One region of the Caballeronia sp. EK genome, then DNA from elsewhere that is predicted to be linked to it. Evidence: riboswitches for the same ligand, from Rfam matches in the RefSeq annotation. Region 1 holds a riboswitch; each other region holds the start of a gene.
The links. A riboswitch is a leader RNA that binds a small molecule or an ion and turns the genes downstream of it on or off. The one in region 1 is predicted to bind cobalamin.
Positions count from the first base shown of each region.

Region 2: another riboswitch for cobalamin. It lies ahead of cobW (cobalamin biosynthesis protein CobW); the one in region 1 lies ahead of IAG25_RS25275 (TonB-dependent receptor domain-containing protein).
Region 3: another riboswitch for cobalamin. It lies ahead of IAG25_RS18545 (CbtB domain-containing protein); the one in region 1 lies ahead of IAG25_RS25275 (TonB-dependent receptor domain-containing protein).

Region 1 is NZ_JACSUE010000008.1:207,961-215,523, reverse strand. It holds gene IAG25_RS25310 (LysR family transcriptional regulator) at 1-615, shown strand, start outside; gene lgt (prolipoprotein diacylglyceryl transferase) at 652-1,554, shown strand; gene IAG25_RS25300 (SIMPL domain-containing protein) at 1,584-2,315, opposite strand; gene IAG25_RS25295 (EVE domain-containing protein) at 2,392-2,850, opposite strand; RNA gene ssrS (6S RNA) at 2,921-3,102, opposite strand; gene IAG25_RS25285 (cell division protein ZapA) at 3,197-3,511, opposite strand; gene IAG25_RS25280 (ATPase) at 3,508-3,876, opposite strand; cobalamin riboswitch at 4,133-4,459, shown strand; gene IAG25_RS25275 (TonB-dependent receptor domain-containing protein) at 4,540-6,414, shown strand; gene IAG25_RS25270 (FecCD family ABC transporter permease) at 6,450-7,448, shown strand; gene IAG25_RS25265 (ABC transporter ATP-binding protein) at 7,445-7,563, shown strand, end outside.
Region 2 is NZ_JACSUE010000006.1:22,104-29,666, reverse strand. It holds gene IAG25_RS18590 (ATP-binding protein) at 1-950, opposite strand, end outside; gene cobN (cobaltochelatase subunit CobN) at 947-4,723, opposite strand; gene cobW (cobalamin biosynthesis protein CobW) at 4,730-5,815, opposite strand; cobalamin riboswitch at 5,936-6,192, opposite strand; gene IAG25_RS18575 (cobalamin biosynthesis protein) at 6,282-6,707, shown strand; gene IAG25_RS18570 (hypothetical protein) at 6,682-6,882, shown strand; gene cobO (cob(I)yrinic acid a,c-diamide adenosyltransferase) at 7,000-7,563, shown strand, end outside.
Region 3 is NZ_JACSUE010000006.1:13,958-21,520, forward strand. It holds gene IAG25_RS18505 (efflux transporter outer membrane subunit) at 1-877, shown strand, start outside; gene IAG25_RS18510 (hypothetical protein) at 1,052-1,276, shown strand; gene ppk2 (polyphosphate kinase 2) at 1,298-2,194, opposite strand; gene lhpI (bifunctional Delta(1)-pyrroline-2-carboxylate/Delta(1)-piperideine-2-carboxylate reductase) at 2,451-3,380, shown strand; gene IAG25_RS18525 (hypothetical protein) at 3,496-3,807, shown strand; gene IAG25_RS18530 (antibiotic biosynthesis monooxygenase family protein) at 3,917-4,231, opposite strand; gene IAG25_RS18535 (DUF1428 domain-containing protein) at 4,274-4,645, opposite strand; gene IAG25_RS18540 (histidine phosphatase family protein) at 4,725-5,300, opposite strand; cobalamin riboswitch at 5,348-5,473, shown strand; gene IAG25_RS18545 (CbtB domain-containing protein) at 5,503-5,736, shown strand; gene IAG25_RS18550 (CbtA family protein) at 5,746-6,537, shown strand; gene IAG25_RS18555 (DUF1289 domain-containing protein) at 6,565-6,807, opposite strand; gene IAG25_RS18560 (cobyrinate a,c-diamide synthase) at 6,804-7,563, opposite strand, start outside.

The DNA of each region.
Region 1 (7,563 bases):
CTGCTGCGCGATTTCGGCGCGCGCTATCCCGGCGTGCGGCTGCAACTGACCGAGGCGACGAGCGACGTGCAGATCGAGGAACTCGTCGCCGGGCGCATCGACGCGGGCCTCGTGATTCCGCCGCTGCCGCCGCGCCATGCCACGTCGCTGTCGTATGTGGCGGTGGCGCGCGAGCCGCTCGTCATCGCGATGTCCGCCGATGCCGCGCTACAACTGGGGCAGGGCGCCGACGAATGGGCCGACACCCCCGTCGATCTGCACGATCTCGCCGCCGCGCCGCTCGTCGTCTTTCCGAGGCGTCTCGCGCCGGGTTTGTATGACATCATCATGGGCTGCTACGGCGCGGCCGGCCTCACGCCGCGTATCGGGCAGGAGGCGATCCAAATGCAGACCATCGTGAGCCTCGTGTCCGCCGGGATGGGCGTCGCGCTCGTGCCGCATTCGCTGCGTCATCTGCGGCGCACGGGCGTCGTGTATCGTACTCTGCGGCCGCTGAACGCGTCGGCGATGCTCGTCGAAACCGGCCTCGTGTGGCGCGCGGCGGAAGTGAGCCCGGTGCTCGCCGGATTCATCGAGATCGTCCGTTCGCGGGCCGAAAGCGCGGGTTCTGTATGATTCGCCCTTGTAGTTCGCTCTAGCTCCCACATCAGAATGCTCATACATCCCAATTTCGATCCCATCGCGATTCATCTCGGACCGCTCGCCGTGCGCTGGTACGGCCTCATGTATCTGGTGGCGTTTGTATCGGCCATCGTCATCGGCCGCCTGCGTCTGCGCCTGCCTTACGTGGCCGCGCAAGGCTGGACCGTGAAAGACATCGACGACATGCTGTTTTACGGCGTGCTCGGCACGATTCTCGGCGGGCGCATCGGCTACGTGGTCTTCTATAAGGCAAGCTATTACGCGGCGCATCCGCTCGATATCTTCAAGGTCTGGGAAGGCGGGATGTCGTTCCACGGCGGCTTTCTCGGCGTGACGCTCGCGATGGTGCTGTTCGCGTATCACCGCAAGCGCACCTGGCTGCAGGTGACGGATTTCGTCGCGCCGATGGTGCCGCTCGGCCTCGCGGCGGGGCGTCTCGGCAACTTCATCAACGGCGAGCTGTGGGGCCGCGTGACGGACCCGAACGCGCCGTGGGCGATGCTCTTTCAGAGCTCGACGAACGACGACGCCATCTGGCTCGCTAAAAATCCGCAACTCGACGCGCAATACCATCTCACCGAAATCTTCCAGCGCTATCACATGCTGCCGCGTCATCCGTCGCAGTTGTACGAGATCGCGCTCGAAGGGCTCGTGCTGTTCGTCGTGATCTGGACGTTTTCGCGCAAGCAGCGTCCTGTCGGCGCGATTTCGGCGCTGTTTCTGATCGGCTATGGACTGGCGCGCTTTACCGTGGAATTCGCGCGTGAGCCGGACGACTATCTCGGCCTTCTCGCGCTCGGCCTCTCGATGGGCCAATGGCTCTCGCTGCCGATGATCATCGCCGGCGTGCTGATGATGGTGTGGGCGTACAAGCGCAATCTGCGCCTGCCGCCCGAATCGGCGAAAGCCTGAGCAATGCGGGGCGCGCGCCCCGCATCGATTCAACGCCCCATTTGCACGGAACCGGACACGTCGACGGTCACCGTCGTCGTGCCGGCTTCCATCGCGATCGGCGCGGCCATCTTCGCATCGGCGCTCATCGCGCGCGATTGCATCATCATGACCGGACGCGGCTGCACGCCGCTGTGTCCGACGTTCACTTCCCGAATCGTGAAATTGCTGTAGCCGAAGCCTTGCGCGGCGGTTTGCGCCTGCTTGCGGAAGGAATCGATGGCCTGCGTGACGAGCTTCTGCTCGGCCGCGCGCTGCGATTCGGGCGACAGCGAGAACCCGACGCTGCCCACCTGCATCGACGAACTCATCTTGCCCGCGAGCTTCGACGCCGCCGCGAAGTCGTGCGATTCGAGCACGACCTCCGTGCGGCCTCGCCACGCGGAGATCTTGCCGTCGCGATCGGTGGATGGATACACGGTGAACGAGCCGCTCTTCGCGGTCACGCCATCGACGCCCTTGGCTTCGCGCAATGCGGCCTCGGCGCGCTGATTGAGCGTAGCGGTGAGCGACGAGGGATCGGCCGCTTCCTGCTCGTAGAAGAGCGTGATGTTGACGACATCCTGCGGCACCTGCGCGCTCGCCTGCGCCGAAAGAGAAAGCACGCCCGAAGGTTGCGGCTGGGTAATCACCGTCTGCGCGGCGGCCGTTTGGGAAAGGGTGAACGCTGCGCCCGACATCGCGAGGAGCGCGAGTGCGGCAGCGGTTTTCTTGTTGATCATCGAAGGACTCCGAACGCGGGATATCGCGTGATTCGCGACGGGATTTAGTCGCGGCCTTCGTGTCGTAAGTTCCTTGTTAGACGAGTTGTTCGGTAATAAAGCGCCACTGCGCTTCGGTCACCGGCGTGATCGACAGGCGATTGCCGCGCGCGAGCACCTGCATGTCAGCGAGCGCCTCGTGTTCACGCAATGCGGCGAGCGGAATCAGCGGGGTCTTCTTCACGAACTTGACATCGACAAGGATCCAGCGCGGCGTTTCCTGCGTGGACTTGGGATCGTAGTAATCGCTCTTCGGATCGAACTGCGTGGGATCGGGATACGCCGTCGAGCACACTTTCGCGATGCCCGCGATACCCGGCTCGGGACAGCTCGAATGATAGAAGAGCACGCCGTCGCCGATCTGCATCTGATCGCGCATGAAGTTGCGCGCCTGATAGTTGCGCACGCCGGTCCACGGCAAGGTTTTTTTCGGCGCGTGCGCGAGGTGATCGATGCTCGCTTCGTCCGGTTCGGACTTCATCAGCCAGTAGCGCATGATTGTTCGTTATGCGGAATCGACGATGCAAATGAAAACGGCACCGGAAAAACCGATGCCGTTCTTAAGATGGGTCCCCGCCACGGCCGCTAGGCCGGCATCCTGAACCTGGGTTCAAGATTGGTCGCGGTAAGCAACACTTCGGGTACATCGGACTAGCGACGCGCGCGCCCGTGCTGCAAGGTTCCGCAACCGTGCCAATGTGACATTGGTTCAAGGAATATATGACCTTGGCGCACCAGGCAGGGAAACGTCACTCTACACCAATCGTTTGCCTTTCGCAGCCCCGCCGCAGTTTCTTTTTTCGATTGACATTGCGCGCCGATTGCCTCGACGCACAGACATCTCACTGCACTTCGTATTGCGCGATGACGGCGCCGAGCTGCTCGTTCATCGAATGCATCGTGCGACGGATTTCCTCGGCAGGGAAGGCCTCGCCGTGACGCACGCTGTCCTGCAACTTAAGCAATTCCGACGCCAGCGAAAGCGCTGCCATCACCGCGATGCGATCCGTGCCGCGCACGTTGCTTGCATTGCGCACCTTGTTCATCTCGGCATCGACGCGCGCGACCGCTTCGCGCAATGCGCCTTCCGTTTCCGGCGAGCACGCGAGGCGATACGGCTGCCCGAGAATGGAGACTTCGATCTGCGTAGTCGTCATGCCTTCTCTCCTTGATGATGCTCGCCGTGCAATTCCGCTTCATGTGCTTCGCGGGAATCGGCTTCGAGGAGATCGAGTTGATTGTCGGCTTCGTCATGCTGCCCGGATTTCGCGCGCGGCAGCTTTTCGAGAATCGCGTTGAGGCGCACTTGCGCGTCGTCGATTTTCGCGGAGAGCGAATCGCGTTCGGATTGCAGCGTGTCGCGCTCTTCACGCACTTGCGCAAGCTCGGCCTGCACGTTCGCATAGTCGGCGCGCAGTTGTTCGAGTTGGTCTTGCAGCGCCTGGCGCGCCTGATTGTGGCGCTCGCTGATCTGGATCAGCCGGCCGATATTTCCTGACAGTGATTCGAGTTCGTTGAGCATGTGCTGCGTCCTCTAAAGACCTCGCATTTTAGCGCGGTTCAACGGAGCTTCCGATAATTGTCTCGTTTCGAGACGTAACAACATGCGATCTTGCGCTTAATCCTTCGAATCAAGCGCATGTCGACATGCATTCGTGTGCAGAAAACGCGAGCGCTGTTGATGGCTCGTGATGACAGGCCGGCCGATTCTCGTTCGATTCGTCATGTGCCGCGCCCAACTGTCCGCGCCGTTTTCTTGACGGCCCCAACACGCGCTCCTACACTTGCCGCACTTTTTGGTGCTCGCATTCGCGGATCTCGCGGATGCAGTCAAACGGGAAACAGGGAGCGAAGTCTCCGAAGTCCGACCGGGACCAACCTGGGACGAGCCAACCTGTGCTGCCCCCGCAACGGTAAGCGACCGCAACGCAAGTTGCAAGTCGTCTCATGCGCGTTTTTGCAGCGCGAGCGTGTGGATTTTCATCACACCGGGTTCATCGCTCGAATCGACTGCAAGAAACGTGTCGACGCCACTGCGCACGATGCGCGGGAAGGCGAGACGATTTATCGCCAGCCCGGATACCGGCCAGAGTTCGACGCATCGGCGCTGATCGCGCGGTGCGTTCGTCGCGCATCGTCCTCGCGGGGAGCGGGGTCGCGCTCACGCGAAACGGACACTTCATTCATGGTATTGCCACAGGCCGCCCTCAAAAACGGCCGCTCTCGTCATGGCGCGCTCGTTGCCGCGTTCATCGGTTCGCCGCTCGCCGGCGCCGCACATGCTGCCGATGACGCCTCGCAAACGCTTGCCCCTGTCGTCGTCACCGCGACGCGCGCGCCGCAGCCGCTCGCCGAATCGATCCCGCAGACATCGGTGTTCGATGAACAGGATATCGCCGACGCCAACGCCGACGATGCACTCGGCCTCATCGCGCTCGCGCCCGGCGTGCAGATCACGCGCAACGGCGGACCGGGCGCGACTTCGGGGCTCTACATACGCGGCGCGGCGTCGTCGCAGTCGCTCGTTTTGATCGATGGCGTGCGCGTCGAATCGGCGTCGCTCGGCGCGGCGCAGCTATCGCAACTGATGCTCGATCAGATCGGGCGCGTCGAAGTCGTGAACGGCAATGTGTCGGCGTTGTACGGCTCGAATGCGATCGGCGGCGTCGTGCAGATCTTCACGAAGGAAGGCGAGCCGCATCCGCCGCGCTTCAACTTCGAGGCCGAGTACGGCAGCTATCACACGCAGCGTCAATCGGCGGGCGTGAAGGGCGCGCTCGACAAGGACGGCCGCACGACCTTCAGCCTGAACGTTTCGCGCGAGAAAACCGACGGCTTTTCGTCGATCGATCCGAATATCGCGCCCGGCGCGAATCCGAACGCGAACGGCTATCTGAACGAGAGCGTCGCGGCGACGCTGCGCCACCAGTTCAGCGACAAGTGGGACGCGGGCGTGCGCTTCCTGCAATCGAACGGCATCAGCAGTTTCGACGATGCCTACGGCCTGCCGACCGATATCAACGAATCGCACGATCGCGTGCGCTCGGCGTCGGTGTTCGCGAACGGCAGGATCACCGAAAACTGGACCACGCACTTCACGATCGCGCAGGGACAGGACCGCGCGAACATCGAGCAGAACGGCGTCTATACGAACCGCTTCAATTCGGAGAACCGGCAATACACGTGGCAGAACGACTTCAAAATAAGCGATGCGCACAAGCTGCTCTTCGGTTACGAGCATCTCGATCAGACGCTCGATTCCGATCAACTCAGCGCGCCCGATCGTCACGTGAATTCGGTGTTCGCGGGCTACGTGGGTCACATCGGCGCGAGCGAATTGCAGGCGAATCTGCGTCACGACCAGTATTCCGATTTCGGCGGCGCGAACAGCTACTATCTGGGCTACGCGTATAACTTCGATGCGCACTGGAAGGCGAGCGCGAGCTATGCGGCTTCGTTTCGCGCGCCGAGCTTTGACGATCTCTACTATCCGTTCAGCGGCAATCCGTCGATTCAGCCGGAGCGCAGCCATTCGGTCGAGGCGGCGTTGCAGTACGCATCGAATGCGCTGGGTGTCGCGCGCGTGACGCTGTTCCAGACGCGCTATTCGAATCTGATCGACTATGTGTCCGACGGCGGTTTCTACTATGTTGCGCAGAACGTCGGGCGCGCGAAGGTGCAGGGCATCGAAGGATCGTGGGCGGGACATGTCGGCGCAACCGATGTGCGCGCGGGGGTCACGTTCCAGAATCCCGTCGATGAGACGAATCACGAGGACCTGACGCGGCGCGCGCGGCGTTTCGCGACGCTCACGGCGCATCGCACGATCGGGCGCTGGCGTGTCGGCGGCGAGTGGATCGTGAGCGGGCAACGCAGCGACTACGATTCGACGCTCGCGGGGTATGGCATCGTGAATCTATCGGCGCGCTACGACATCTCGAAGTCGTGGTACGTCACGGCGCGCATCGACAATCTGTTCGACAAGGACTATGAACTTGCGTACTCGTACAACACGCCACGGCGCGGCGCGTACATCACGTTGGGCTGGCATCCGTCGTGAGCCACGCGCCTGAGCGGCTTGCGCGTCCGCACGCGATGAACGCGAGCCGTGCGGCCGCGATCTGGATCGCGCTCGGCGTCGCGACGTTCGTCGTGCTCGTGGCGTCGCTCATGACGGGCAGCGTGACATTGCCCGTATCGCGTGCGCTCGGCGCGCTCTTTCACGCGAACGCCGCGACGCCCGATATCGCCGATGAGATCGTGCTGACGCTACGTTTGCCGCGCGCGCTCGCGGGCTTCGCAACGGGTGCGCTGCTCGCGATGGCCGGCGCGCTGCTGCAAGTGCTGCTCAAGAATCCGCTCGCGGAACCGTATGTGCTCGGCGTGTCCGGCGGCGCGGCGACGTTCGCGCTTGCCGCGATGCTCGCATCGGTGCCGTGGTGGGGCGTCGATATCGCGGCGTGCGCGGGCGCGTTCGCATCGATCGTCGTCGTGCTCGGACTCGCGCGCAAGGAGCTTTGGCAAAGCGGACAGGATGCGTCGCCGAGACTCTTGCTGACGGGCGTCGTGATCGCATCGGGATGGGGCGCGCTGATCACGCTGATTCTGAGCATCGCGCCCGAGAACCGGCTGCGCGGCATGATCTTCTGGCTGACGGGCGATCTCAACGGCGCGGCGGCACCGTGGCCCGCGCTGATCGCGCTCGCTGTCGCGCTCGTCGCGATCGTCCCGGTCGCGCCGCAATTGAACGTGCTGCTGCGCGGCGATGCCACCGCGCGTGCGCTCGGCGTGCCGGTCGAACGGTTGCGCCTGCGGGTGTATCTCGTCGCATCGATCGCCGCGGCGGCTGCGGTGACGACGGCGGGGACCATCGGCTTCGTCGGGCTCGTCGTGCCGCATCTGCTGCGTCTCGCGTTCGGCAACGACCAGCGCATGCTCGTGCCCGCCGCCGCGCTCGCGGGCGGCCTCGCCGTGATGGCCGCCGATCTCGCCGCGCGCACCGTGATCGCGCCCGCGCAATTGCCCGTGGGCGTCGTGACGGCGTTGATCGGCGTGCCGATGTTTCTGTGGATGCTCCTGCGGAGACCGCGATGACCCTGCATCTCGATGCCATCGTGCTTCGCGCGGGCGCGCGCACGCTCATCGACGGTCTCACGCAGACGATCGCGGCGGGCGAAGTGTGGTGCATCGCCGGGCCGAACGGCGCGGG
Region 2 (7,563 bases), on a different contig from region 1:
ATGCCCGTCGGCTCCGGCGGCATCGCGCCCCAGTCCGATTCGCCCGAGCCCGCATCGCGCGGCGTGGATTCACGCGCGGCGGGTTCACGCGAAGGCGATTCGGTCTCTCGCCGTCGATGCTTCAGCACCGCATCGGCGACACGCTCGACATGCGTCACCGTCACGTTCGACGCGCCTTCCAGTGCAGCGAGCGCCCGCGCCGCGCGCAGCATCACGATATCGGCGCGCAAGCCATCAACATGCGCCTCGATGCAAAGCTCGCTGACGCGCGCATGAACCGCATCGTCGAAATCGAATGACGAGAGCGCTGCGCGCGCCGCATGAATGCGCTGGTTCAGCGACGCCTGTTCGCTTTCGTGCCGTGCACGAAATGCTTCGGCATCCGTATCGAATGCGAGCCGGGACTTCACGATGCGCTGCCGCACGCCTGCATCGAAACAATTGCTCATCTCCACGGCAAGACCGAAACGATCGAGCAATTGCGGACGCAGCTCGCCCTCTTCCGGATTCATCGTGCCGATCAGCACGAAGCGCGCGTCATGCCGATGCGAAATGCCATCGCGTTCGATGATGTTCACGCCGCTCGACGCGACATCGAGCAACTGATCGACGAGCGGATTCGGCAGAAGATTCACTTCATCGACATACAGCACGCCGAGATGCGCCTTCGCGAGCAGGCCGGGCGAAAACTTCACGCCGCCATCGCGCAATGCGCTTTGAATGTCGAGCGTGCCGATCAACTGCTCCTCGCTCGCGCCGAGCGGCAAGGTCACGAGCTTTCCCTCGGGCAACAGCTCCGCGAGCGCGCGCGCCGCCGTGGACTTCGCCGTGCCGCGCGGCCCGCTGACGAGCACGCCGCCGATCGATGGATCGACTGCCGCGAGCAAAAGCGCTTGCTGCAAGGGCGCTTGCGCAACGAGCGCGGTAAAGGGGAAGGTATGCTGGTTCAATGTTGTCGGCCCTCGATGCACTGTTCGACATCGAGCAGATGCCGTTCGACCTGCTCGCGATAGCCCGCGGGTTCTTGCCACAGACCGCGTTGCATCGCTTCGAGCAAGCGCTCGCAGATCGATTGCAGCGCGTGCGGATTGTGTTGCGTGATGAACTCGCGTGTATCCGCGTCGTTCACATAGGCATCGGTGACGAGCGCATATTGATGATCCGACACGACACGCGCGGTGGCGTCGTAGCCGAAAAGATAATCGACGGTGGCGGCGAGTTCAGACGCGCCCTTGTAGCCATGCCGCTTCACGCCGTCGATCCACTTCGGATTGACGACGCGCGAACGCACCACGCGCGCGATCTCTTCGTTCAAGGTGCGCACGCGCGGCGCGGCGGGATTGCTGTGATCGGCGTTATACGCCTGCGGCTGCACGCCCGACAGATAACGCACGGCCGCGACCATGCCGCCCTGAAACTGGTGATAGTCGTTCGAATCGAGCAGGTCGTGTTCGCGATTGTCCTGATTCTGCAGCACGACATCGAGCGTCGAAAGCCGCGTGCCGAAGCTCGCGCGCGCTTCGACGCCATCGCCCGCTTGCGAGTATGCGTAACCGCCCGTGCTTTGATAGGCAGCGGAGAGATCGGCGTCGGACTGCCATTGTTTTGCGTCGATCAGCTCCTGCAAGCCCGCGCCGTATGCGCCCGGCTTCGTGCTGAACACGCGCCAGCCCGCGCGCTGCCGCGCCTCCTTCGCTTCGATGCCGCGCGCGATCAGTTCGTCGCGTTCGCGCAGGATGCGTGCGCGGATCGGGTTGATATCGGCGGGCTCGTCGTCGAGTTCGGCGACGGCCTGCACGGCCGCGTCGAAGAGATGGATGAGGTTCGCGAAGGCATCGCGGAAAAAGCCCGACACGCGCAGCGTCACGTCGATGCGCGGCCGGTTGAAGATCGATATCGGCAGGATCTCGAAGTCGGTCACGCGATGACTGCCCGCCGCCCACTTCGGCCGCACGCCGATGAGCGCGAACGCCTGCGCGATGTCGTCGCCACCGGTGCGCATCGTCGCCGTGCCCCACACGGACAAACCGATGGCGCGCGGAAAATCTCCGTGGTCCTGCACATGACGCTCGACCAGTGCATTCGCCGACTTGAGCCCGAGCGACCAGGCCGCCTGCGTCGGCAATGCGCGTGTATCGACGGAATAGAAGTTGCGGCCCGTGGGCAGCACGTCGGGCCTGCCGCGCGACGGCGAACCGCTCGGACCCGGGGGCACGAAACGCCCTTCGAGGCCGCGCTTCAATTGCAGAAGCTCTTGCGGGCCGCATGCATCCAGACGGGCGAGCACATCGCCGCGAAGACGTTCGAGCACGAGCGACGCATGCGGACCGGGCGCGGCGGCATCGTCGTCCGACAAAAGCTGCATCGCTAACGCCTCGAGGCGCTCGCGCGTATCGCCCTGATGACGCCACGGCGCATCGCTGACTTCGACAAGCGCGCGTGGACACGGCCCGTTCCACGGCGCAGCCCAGTCGGCATCGAGCGGATCGAAATCGGCGGGCAGTTGCAGATCGCGCGCGATCGCCGTGATGAGGCCCGCGTTCGCACCCTGCCCGTCGCCGATCGGAAAACGGCCGAGCGCGAGCAGCGTATCGCGGCGCTGCACGCCTTGCGGCGAAACGCCGAACACGTGCAGGCCATCGCGAATCTGCGCTTCCTTCAGCTCGCAGAGATACGCGTCGGCGCGCGTGAGCAAGGCATCTTCGCCTACGGCATCACGCGGCGCATCAAGACCGAGCTCTTCGTGCAGCCTGTTCTCGACGATGTTCGCGAGGATCGACCGGCGCAACAGCTTCGCGCGCCGCGCATCGACCATCAGTGCTTCGTAGTATTCGTCGACCTGACGCTCAAGATCCTGCAACGGCCCGTAGTTCTCGGCGCGCGTGAGCGGCGGCATCAGATGATCGATGATGACGGCCTGCGCGCGACGCTTCGCCTGGCTGCCTTCGCCCGGATCGTTGACGATGAACGGATAGAGATGCGGCATCGGACCGAGAATCGCATCGGGCCAGCACGACGACGACAACGCGACGCTCTTGCCCGGCAGCCATTCGAGATTGCCGTGCTTGCCGACATGCACGATCGCATCTATCTGAAAGCGCAGACGCAACCAGACATAGAACGCGAGATACGAATGCGGCGGAACGAGTTCGGCATCGTGATAGCTCGCGTAATCGTGGCGTTCGCGCGAGCGCGAAGGCTGAATGCCGACGAAGACTTCGCCGCAACGATATCCCGCGATCATGAAGCGGCCGCGTCTTATGGTGGGATCGTCTTCGGGCGCGCCCCAGGTCTTTTCCAGCGCGGCGCGCGCATCGGCGGGCAGCGTGCGGTACGCGTCGAGATAGTCATCGAGCGCGAGACTCTGCAGCGCGGGACGCAAGTCGCGCACGATGGGATCGTTGGTCACGCCTTCGGTCAGCGCGGCGATGAGCGCATCGCCGTTCGCGGGAATGTCGCCCACGCGATAGCCTTCGCGCGCGAGCATCGACAGAATGCCAATGGCCGATGCGGGCGTGTCGAGTCCCACGCCGTTGCCGATGCGCCCTTCGCTCGCCGGATAGTTCGCGAGCACGAGCGCGATGCGCTTCTGCGCATTCGGCGTATGACGCAGCCTGCACCAGCGGCGGCTCAGTTCGGCGACGAAGCGCACGCGCTCAACGTCGGCCTGATAGCGCACCACGTCCACCTGCGTGTGCTTGCAGTAATACGCGAGGCCCTTGAAGCTGATCGCGCGCGTGATGATGCGACCATCGACTTCGGGCAGCGCCACATGCATCGCGACATCGCGCGAGTTCAGCCCGTGATTGTCCTTTTGCCAGTCGTCGCGATTGCCGCCGCTCAGGATGACTTGCAGCACGGGCGCATCGCCCGCGACTTCGAATACTTTGTCTTCGCCTATCACGCTCGCCGCGAAAGCCGTCGTGTTCAATACGAGCGATGCGCGATGCTCCGCGCATAAACGGTCCACGACTTCGCGGCTCACGCTCTCTTTCAACGACGAGATCGCGATCGGCAGCGGATTCATGCCTTCTTTTTCGAGCGCTTCGATGAGCGCATCGAATACGGCGGTATTGCCCGACTGCAAATGCGCGCGATAAAAAAGAATGGCGGCAACGGGCGCGCCTTTGGTCCATCGTGCCTGCCAGTCTTCGATCGTCGCGATATCGCGCTCGGGATGATAGATCGCGACGGCAGGCAGCGGGCTCGGCGGCTGCGGTTCGCGTCCGAAGCCGAACGCGTGATGCGCGATCGTGCGCAGGAATTCTTCCGCATTGCGCGCGCCGCCTTCACGCAGATAGCGCGACAGCTCGCGGCAAAACCGGGCATCCGCCGTGCTTTTGCCGATGAGATTCGGGTCCTCCGTGAGATCGCCCGAAAACATCGCGAGCATCTGTTGCTCTTGTTTCGCGAGCGCGACGAGCCGCTCGATGCCGTAAGGCCAGTACGATTCGCCGCCAAGGTGATCGACAATCACGACCTTCGCGTGACGCAACACATCGTCGATATAGAAATCGACCGACGCGGGCTGACGCAGGAACGATTGATTCGCGAGCCGCACTTCGGGAAAGCCCGCTTCCAGACGCGGAAACACGCTCGCGAGCAACGCGAGCGTCGTGTCGGCGGAACTGAGCACCACGATCGGCGCGCGTGTCTGATCGATGCGCATGACGCCTTGCGCATCGTCGACGAAGCCTCCCGGTGTCGTGCGGAGCAGATGCATGGCTGTTTATGCCTGCACCGCAGCGCGTGCGAGCGCCGCGTCGAATGCGCGTTGCAGCGTGTCGCGATCGAGGTCTTCGCCGATCAGCACGAAACGGCTTTGCGTCGTCGCTTCACCGGCTTGCCAGCGGCGATCGAAATAGCTGTCGAAACGACGCCCGACACCTTGCACGACGAGCCGCATCGCAGCGCCCGGCAGCGCGGCGAAACCCTTCACGCGATAGATCGTGTGATGCTCGACGAGCGCATGCAATGCGGCGATGGCCTGCTCGCGCGATTCCACCTTGCCGTGAACGACGAACGAATCGAACTCGTCGTGATGATGATCCGCGTGGCCTTCATCGTCGGGCGAGCCGTGATGATCGTGGCGAAGATGAATCGTCTCTTCCGACGCCGCTTCGAGACCGAGCAGCGTATGCACGTCGAGCCGGCCCATTTGCGCGGGCACGATCTTCACTTCGGCCGGAATCTCGGGACGCACGAGCGCCTCGACTTTTTGCAGCGCCGCGTCGTCCATGAGGTCCGTCTTGTTCACGATGACGAGATCCGCCGACGCGAGTTGATCCTCGAACAACTCGTGCAGCGGCGATTCGTGATCGAGATTCGGATCGGCCTTGCGCTGCGCATCCACGGCGACGGGATTCGCCGCGAACTGCCCGCTCGCGACGGCGGGACCATCGACCACGGTGACGACCGCATCGACCGTAAAAGCGTTCTTGATCGACGGCCAGTTGAACGCCTGCACGAGCGGCTTCGGCAACGCGAGACCCGATGTTTCGATCAGCACGTGATCGATGCTTTCACGCCGCTCGACGAGCTGCTCCATCACCGGATAGAACTCTTCCTGCACGGTGCAGCACAGGCAACCGTTCGCGAGTTCATACAGATTACGATCTTCGGACCCGGCTTCGTCGTCGCAGCCGATGCCGCAGCCCTTCAGGATTTCCCCGTCGATGCCGAGCTCGCCGAACTCGTTGACGATCACCGCGATGCGCTTTCCTTGCGCGTTGGACAGGATATGCCGCATCAGCGTGGTCTTGCCGCTGCCGAGAAAGCCGGTCACGACCGTGACGGGGATCTTGCGGGTTTGCATCGTAGCTCCGTGGCTTCAGGTGCGTGCGCTTCGTGTCGCGTGATGCGTGACAACGCCGCGGGATGAAATGGGAAACGCACGCTTGATGGATCATGGGCCGCGCCGCATCCCCGCGACAGCGATCCCTGTGAAAGTCTGGCCGGTATCCGGGCTGACGATTGCGCCGCTTCGCCTTCCCGCGCGTAATCACGCGCAGTGGCCTCGAAGCCGGCTTCCCGTTCATGCGATGAAACCATCGTGTGCACGGGGAATCGTTTACCGTTGCGGGGGCAGCGCAGGTTGACGTCCGCTCGATCGGTCGAAGGAACGCGCCCTGCTTCCCGTTTAACTGCGCGCGAGAGAATCCGCGCGCGAGCACCAAAACTGCGTGAAAGTCTAGGCCCGGCGGGCGCGAGCGTCAAGAAATGACGCGGCGCGCGCGGTGTCATAATGCTGGCCCGCGCGGCGCGCTTTCTTTGAATCGCACATGGAATCCGTCATTGCTCGCATGAATGCGTCTGCCGCTATGCGGCTCGCGGTCGGTATCGGCTGCAGGCGAGGCACGAGCGCCAATGCGATCGAACGCGCGGTGCGCCTCGCGCTGGGCACGCATCGATTCGATGAGATCGCGATCGTCGCGAGCATCGATGCGAAAAGGGATGAAGCGGGCTTGCTCGCGTTCTGCGAGCGTCACGGTCTGCCGCTGCGCTTCTATAGCGCCGATGAAATCGCGCATGCGCCACGCACCGCGATTTCACATCATGCAGCGAAGCATCTGAACGTCGATGGCGTATGCGAGCCCTGCGCGCTGCTTGCGGGCAACGCGCGCACGCTCATCGTGCCAAAGACGATCGATTGCGGCGTAACCGTCGCGATCGCAGCGGCGCATGAAACCGGTGCGAACGGAACATGAATACCGGCTTCGTCGCCATCCGCGGGCCTTTGGTTTCGGCGAGCGGCTTCGCGACAACCGGCTTGAACTTGTCGCGGCAGAGCCAGACGAGAACGATGAGCGCCACGAGTTCCAGATAGAGATAGAGCGCGTCCATTTTCCTGCTCCTGAAGTCGGTGAGTGCGTGAGTGCATGATGCCCACCGTCTGTTAGCGCAGAATTAAGCCGCGAACGCAGCCGCCACCTGATGTACGATACGGCCGTCTTTCGTCATGCAAAGACCCGCCGCAATCCCGTTCACACTGGAGTCGATGTGAAAACCGATACCGAATCGCATCTGCGCATGACCCAACGTCGCAAGGAAGGTCACGAGAAAAAGCAGGCCGCCGCCGATCACGAGAAAGGCCTTCTGATCGTGAATACCGGCAACGGCAAGGGCAAGACCACGGCGGCGTTCGGCATGGCCGTGCGCGTGCTCGGTCATGGCATGAAGCTCGGCGTCGTGCAGTTCATCAAGGGCGCGCTGCACACGTCCGAGCGCGATTTCCTCGGCGCGATCGCTCATTGCGATTTCGTCACGATGGGCGACGGCTATACCTGGAACACGCAGAACCGCGAAGCCGACATGGCCACCGCGCGCAAAGGCTGGAACGAGGCGCGGCGCATGATCGAAAGCGGCGAGTATCGGATGGTCGTGCTCGATGAACTGAACACCGTGCTCAAGTACGAATATCTGCCGCTCGATGAAGTGCTCGACGTGCTGAAGGCGCGCCCCGCGATGCTGCATGTGGTCGTGACGGGCCGTCATGCGCCCGATGCGCTGATCGAACTCGCCGACCTCGTCACCGAGATGCGGCTCGTGAAGCACCCCTATCGC
Region 3 (7,563 bases), on a different contig from region 1:
CACGCGCACCGTGCAGTTGCGCGAGGAAGCGCTGAAGCTCGTGCAGCGCCGCTATACCGAAGGCGATATCAGCGAACTCGACGTTGCGCGCGCCAAGTCGGAACTCGCGACGGCGCGCTCGGATGCGATGACGGTGCAACGTCTGCGCGCGGCATCGGAACACAGTCTCGCGGTGCTGCTCGGCAAGGCGCCCGCCGAGTTCTCGGTGGCCGCGAACCCGCTCAAGCCGGTGACGGTGCGCGTGCCGCCGGGGCTGCCTTCGGCGCTGCTCGAACGTCGTCCTGATGTCGCGTCGGCGGAACGCGCGATGGCGGCGGCGAATTCGCGCATCGGCGTGGCGAAGGCGGCGTTCTTCCCGTCGCTGACGCTGACGGGCTCGGGCGGCTTCGAATCCGCGACGCTCGGCGATCTCTTCAAGTGGTCGAGCCGCACGTTCCTGCTCGGGCCATTCGCGGGCACGGCGCTGAACATCCCGATCTTCGATGGCGGCCGTCGCAAGGGCAATCTCGCGAATGCGCGCGCGGTGTATGAAGAGGATGTCGCGAGCTATCGTCAGCAGGTGCTCGTCGCGTTCCGCGAGGTGGAGGACAACCTTTCGGATCTGCGCATCCTCGAAGACCAGACGGCGACCCAGGACGATGCCGTGAAAGCGTCGGTGCGCGCGGCGCAGCTTTCGCGCACGCAGTACACCGAAGGCGCGGTGAACTATCTCGACGTGATCGACGCGGAGCGCACCGTGTTGCAGACGCAGCGCGCGTCGGTGCAGTTGCGGGGCACGCAGGCGGTATCGACGGTGAATCTGATCCGCGCGTTGGGCGGCGGCTGGGGCGATGCGAAGCCTACGCCGGTGCCTGAGCCGAGTCTCGCTCAGAAGTGATGTGAACATGGCCCTGCACCAAGCAGGGCCATTTCGTTAGTGCGCCCGCTGAAAAGACAGATCGAAGAGACGAGGCCGATTGTTCGTCTTACGGAACATATGTCTTCACCTTCCGAGCGTTTATCCGCAGGGCTCCAATCCTTAAAATTCTATTCATGGGATAGGGAGCCGAAGATGAAAGACTTGATCGCAAAACAACTGTATCAGCCGGCGGTGGTGCTGCCACTGCTGCTGTTGACGCGCCTGATGGTCACGCTCGACTTCAATCTCGCGCAGGTCATGTTCGTGATGATGCTCAAGGGTTCGCAGCACGCATATCAGTTCGCGCTGCGCCACACCGTGGCGCGTCAGCGCAGCAATGTCGCCGTGAAGCATGTCCCCTGCAACAACTGCTGCTGACCCGCGGCGCGTCATCGAACCTCAATAGATTTCGGGAACGTACATTTCATCCGGCACGGGCTGGCGCAGATAATCGGGGTTGAATACGCGATCGGGCAGTTCGATAGGCTGATGCTCGATCTCGTGATAAGGCACCTGGCTCAACAGGTGATGAATGCAGTTCAGGCGCGCACGCTTCTTGTCGACGGCCTGAACGACCCACCACGGCGCTTCCGGAATGTGCGTGCGCTGGAGCATGACTTCCTTGGCGGCCGTGTACGCCTCCCAGCGGCGGCGGCTCTCCAGATCCATCGGGCTCAGCTTCCACTGCTTGAGCGGATCTTCGATACGCGCCTCGAAGCGCACTTCCTGTTCGTCGTCGGTGATCGAGAACCAGTACTTGACGATCTGGATGCCACTGCGCACCAGCATCTTCTCGAACTCGGGAACCGAGCGGAAAAATTCCTCATACTCTTCGTCGGTGCAAAAGTTCATCACGCGCTCGACGCCCGCGCGGTTGTACCAGCTTCGATCGAACAGCACGATTTCGCCCGCCGCGGGCAAGTGCGTGACATAACGCTGGAAATACCATTGTGTGCGTTCGCGATTGTTCGGTGCGGGGAGCGCCGCGACGCGGCACACGCGCGGATTCAGCCGCTGCGTGATGCGCTTGATCGCGCCGCCTTTGCCCGCCGCATCGCGTCCCTCAAACAGCACGACGAGACGATGCCCCTTGTTCACGACCCAGTCCTGCAGCTTCACGAGTTCGCCCTGCAGACGGAACAGCTCGCGGAAATAGGTCTTGCGCAAGACCCGCTCTTCTTCCGAGAAGGTCGATTCGCCGTCCAGGAAGCGATCGTCCACCTCCATCTCGAACTCTTCGTCATAGCTGTCGATGATGTCGGCATGGAAGCGGCGCTGTTTTTCCGTCTGATTCATGAAGGGCTCCGTGGGCGTTCTTGGGCTGCCGTCGTCGGGATGACCGGTCGGCGCGGGCGGCGCGATTATGACGCTATTCGATGGCAGTCGTATGACAACGGTCGATTCAGGCATTGTAGAAAGCGGCGCGCGCGGGCTCAAATCCGGTTTGCCGCTTTGTGACAAGGCGCCGCGCGCCGTTAGAATGTTCCGGCATTTCGATGGCATGCCGATGGCACAGTCAACCGCATCTCAACATCCACAGCGAGCGAACACGATGACCGCAACGATCCAGAGTTTCGACGAAGCCCAAACCGCGCGCCTCGTGCCTTATGACCGGCTCGTGGACACGCTCGCCGCGACGATGCTCGATTACGCGGCCGGCCGCATCGTGAGTCCGGAGCGCATGGTCGTGCCGATCGAGGGCGGCGTCATGCTGTCGATGCCCGCGAGCGCCGCCGATATCGCAATGCACAAGCTCGTGAACGTGTGCGCCGGCAATGGCGCGCGCGGCCTGCCGACGATTCACGGTCAGGTCACCGCATACGACGCCGCGACGGGCGTGCCGCAATTCATGCTCGACGGTCCCACGGTGACGGGGCGGCGCACGGCATCGGTGTCGATGCTCGCGATCCGCGCGCTTCATGCCGCCGCGCCGCGCGAAGTGCTCGTGATCGGCACGGGCAAGCAGGCGGCGTATCACGTCGAGGCGCTCGCCGCCGTTTATCCGGATGCGCGCGTTCGCGTGCAGGGCTCGCGTCCCGAACGCGCGCGCGAGTTTTGCGCCGCGCACGCGTCGGCTTCGGGCAATCTCGCCGCGCTCGACGACGCCGCGGTCCCCGATTCGATCGATGTCGTCATCGCCGCGACCACGAGCAAGACGCCCGTCTACACGATGCCCGCGCGTGCGGGGCGGCTCGTGATCGGCGTGGGCGCCTTCACCGCCGATGCCGCCGAGATCGCCGCCGCGACCGTCCACGCGAGCGAGCTTTATGTCGATGACCTCGCGGGCGCGCGTCACGAAGCGGGCGATTTCATTCTCGCGGGCGTCGACTGGAACGCGGTGCATGCGCTCGCCGAAGCGCTCGCCGCTCCGAAAAAGGCCGAGCGTCCCGTGATGTTCAAGTCGGTCGGCTGCGCGGCGTGGGATCTCGCGACGTGTCGCGTCGCGCGCGCGGTTTTGTCGGAGGAAAACGGCTCGCACTGAAAGTTCGGTTGGAACGGTACTTGCTGACGGTTTGCTTAATGATAGAGGCGCAACGGCGTCACGAGATAAACGGCGCAGGCCATGCGCCAAAGCAATCGAGCCAGCGAACTGACCCATGAAAAGTCGATACGACAGCAAGTGGCACCCGTGGATTCCGGCGCACGACGACGGTGGCGAAGGTGCGGGCGCAAACCGAAAGGCGCTCCCGCATGCGTCCGCCTCACCGCCCGCGGCTTACTTCATCTCCGTGCTGGAGCTTGCAACAGGCGAAAAACTCGGCAGCGACGAGCGTGTGCGCGCCGTCGCGATGCTCGAATCGCAGTTCGGCGAGGGCCGGCCGCGCACGCTGAAAGAAGCGGTCCGTATCTGCGCGGCGGCGATCGATTCATCGACGTTGCAGCGCATGGCGCGCGGCGCAAAGGCCTGAAAAAAGGTCCGATAAAACGACCAATCCGAAGCGCGCTTTTTTCACACGCTTGTAAAACGCGCGTGTTCGCCGAAAAACGCGCGATCGTTCGAGCGCGCGCGTCGGCCTGTCATTTGACGGTCTGAATCACTTCGAAGCCTTCGAACTCCGGATGTCCGAGATAAAGCTGGCGTGTCTCGCCGCCGGCATTGCGATGCGCCGCGCGAAACGCGTCCGAGCGCGTCCAGTCCTCGAAAGCCGCCTGATTCGCCCAGATCGTGTGGCTCGAATACAGGACGTGATCGTCCTTCACCGGGCCCTTGAGCAGATGAAACTCGACGAAACCCGGCACGTCCTTGAGATGCGTGTCGCGACTGGTCCAGAGGCGTTCGAAATCCGTCTCGGCGCCGGGCACGATCTTGAAGCGGTTCATGGCGATATACATGTCGATGCGTTTCCTTAACCGTAGAGTCAAAAAATAAAACGATCAGCCGCGCTCCAGTTCGACGAGCGTCGTGAAGCCGCCGAAGAACATGCGCTGAGGATCGAACGGCGGCTCGCCGGACTCCATCATCGCCTTGAGGCGCGGGTCTTCCATTACTTTCGCATTGACGCTGTCGCGCTGCTCGCGCGACTCGTAGACGATATACGAGAACACGACGGTCTCGCCTTCCTTCTGTTGCACGCTCTGCGGAAACGACGTGAGCTTGCCGGGCTTGACGTCGTCGGCGATGGTTTCCACGAATTGCAGCGCGCCATGCTCCATCCAGATCTTGCCGGCGGCTTCGGCCATGGTGCGGTAGGCGTCGATCTTGTCGATCGGCACGGGTACGACGAATCCATCCACGTAATGCGCCATCTGAGTCTCCTGAATCGGTTCGAAAGCGGACCGCGCATGCGATGCGCTGCTCGTTTGAGCGATTCGTAAGCGATGAAGTTCAGGCCGGCTGATGGGGCAAATCCGCCTTCCATGCTTCGGCGGCCGATGCGCGCTTGAGCACCGTGGACGAAAGCGGCGCGAAGTTCATCCGGTAGACGGATTCGAGCGGCATGCCGAGCGCATGCGCGAGCGCCACTTTCACGACGATCGCATGCGTGACAACGATGCAGCGCTCGCACGCATTCAGGCCATCGATGAACTCCAGCCCATGCGCGACGCGCACCGCGAGCATGGCGATGCTCTCGCCGCCATGCCCGCGCGCCTGCGGATCGGCGAGCCATGCAGCGACATGTTCCGGCTCGCGTTCGCCTGTCTCGCGTATCGATTGCCCGCGCCAGCGGCCATAGTCGATGTCGTCGAACGCGGGGACGATATCGAATGCATCCGCGATCCATGCTGCCGTCTGACGTGCCACGGGCGCTGGGCCTGAAATCACGCGCGTAGCGTCTTGCGGCCCCACGAAGCTTGGCGCGAGCCGCGAGCGCGCGTCGTGCTCGGCGAGCTCGTCGCCGTTGGGAAAGTGACCGGTTTTCATCGCACGCGTGGCCGCGTGACACAACAGAATGAGTTCCAAGGGGCGTCAGGGCAATTCGGAATCGTTTTACTTTGCCGCCGATCATCATAGAATGGCAAGCTTGCAGTGCGAGGAAGCCGGTGCAAACCCGGCACGGTCGCGCCACTGTATGCGTTCGTCAGCGTGAAAGCGTTGCGCCGCGAGTCAGACCCCGCTGCAAGCTCTTCGTCAATCGGGACGCGCTTTTCCCTGGAGAACCATCATGAATGCTTCCAGCACGCCGGTCTTTTCCGCTCCGGTTTCCCCGTCGCTCGACGCACCCGTACCCATTCCGGTGCGCGAAGTGCTGCCGTGGGCCGTCTTCATCGGCCTTCTTTTGCTGATCGCCATTTATTTCGTCGGCGCGGAGCAGGGCGCGACGTCGATCTTCTCGGGCATGTACGTCCACGAATTCGTTCACGACGGCCGGCATCTGCTCGGCTTTCCGTGCCACTGAGGACGCGTCATGATTCGCACTTTGCTGATACGCGGCATGATCGCGGGGCTGGTCGCGGGCCTGATCGGCTTCGGCTTCGCGCGTGCGTTCGGCGAGCCGTCGGTGGCGCGCGCCATCGCGTTCGAGGAACAGCACGAGCATGCGCAAGCCGCGCATGAGCACGAACATGAGCACGCCGACGCCGCGACAGCCGCCGCGCATTCGCACGATCACGGCGACGAGGAACTCGTCTCACGCGATACGCAAGCGGGCCTCGGCCTCCTGACGGGCGTCGCGGTGTTCGGCACCGCGCTGGGCGGTCTTTTCTCGCTCGTGTTCGCGTTCGCCTACGGGCGGCTCGGCGCGTTGCGCGCGCGGGGCACGTCGGCGCTGCTGGCGTTGCTCGGCTTCGTGAGCGTCGCCATCGTGCCGTTCCTCAAGTATCCGCCCAATCCGCCGGCGGTCGGCAATGCCGAAACCATCGGGCCGCGTACGGCGCTTTTCTTCGGCATGGTGGCCATTTCCATCGCGGCGGCCGTGTTCGCCGTGTGGCTGCGGCGGCGCATGGCGGCGCAACATGACGGCTGGAACGCGACGCTCATCGCCGCGGCCGCGTATATCGTCGTGATCGTGGTGGCGCAGGTCGCGCTGCCGCGCATCGATGAAGTGCCCGCCGATTTCTCGGCTTCGCTGCTGTGGAATTTCCGGCTGGCCGCGATCGGCATTCAGGCGCTGATCTGGACGACGCTCGGTCTCGTGTTCGGCGCACTCGCCGCGCGTGAGCTGGAACGGCCGGCCGTCAGGAGAATGGCGGCGGCTTGACCGGTTAATCCGGCCCGATCACGCGGCTCACTTCGCGCTCGCCGCACGCCGCGCGAGCAGCGCGTCGAACAGATCGAGCTTCGCGGCATCGTCCATCGATCTGAAGGTCTTGATCTCTTCGCGGCTTCTGAAGCAGCCGAGGCACAAGCCCGTTTCGGGATCGAGCTTGCATACGTCGGTGCATGGCGAGCCGATCGGTTCCTGTGTCTTGGCGCGCTCGATCGTGAAGGCGAGGTCGAGCGGCGTGCGGATGTCTTGCGTGGTCGTCATAGTGATTCGCCGCGAAAGAGCGCGGCGGCAGCGGCCGGATTCGACGGCCAGTAAGCGTGCATGTAGGTGGCCGTCACCGGACCGTGCCGATAGAGCGCTTCGCCCGATGTGCCCGTCGTCGCGTGTTTCGCTTCGAGGACGGCCTGCATCGGCGTGTGCAGCGTCGAGTAATGGAACGTGTGGCCCGTCATTGCGCCGTGCATCGTGTCGATGCGCTGCATCGCGAGCCGCGACAGCTTGCGTTGCATCGCGGCATCGCCGGGGAGAATGCCGAGCATCGCGTGCCGCGTGCCTTCGATGTCCGTCAGCGTGTCGAGCAGATACAGCATGCCGCCGCATTCCGCGACAACCGGCTTCTCTTTCGCGACGTGCCCGCCGATCGACGCGCGCGTGCGCGCATTCACGGCGAGCGTCGCCGCATGCAGCTCGGGATAGCCGCCGGGAAGATAGAGCGCATCGGCGTCGTGGGATGCGGGTTCGTCGGCCAGCGGCGAAAACGTGCTGATGCGCGCGCCCATCGCGACGAGCAGATCGACATTCGCCGGATAGACGAACGAGAACGCGGCATCGCGCGCAATCGCGATATGCATCCCGTCGAGCAGACGCGGGGGCGCGGGAAGGCTCGCTTCATCGAAATGAACCGACGGCGGAAGATCCGCGAGCGCGGTTTGCGCGATGGCATCGGCGGCGCGATCGAGCCGTGCGTCGAGGCCCGCGATTTCTTCCGGCTGCGTGAGGCCGAGATGACGCGCGGGC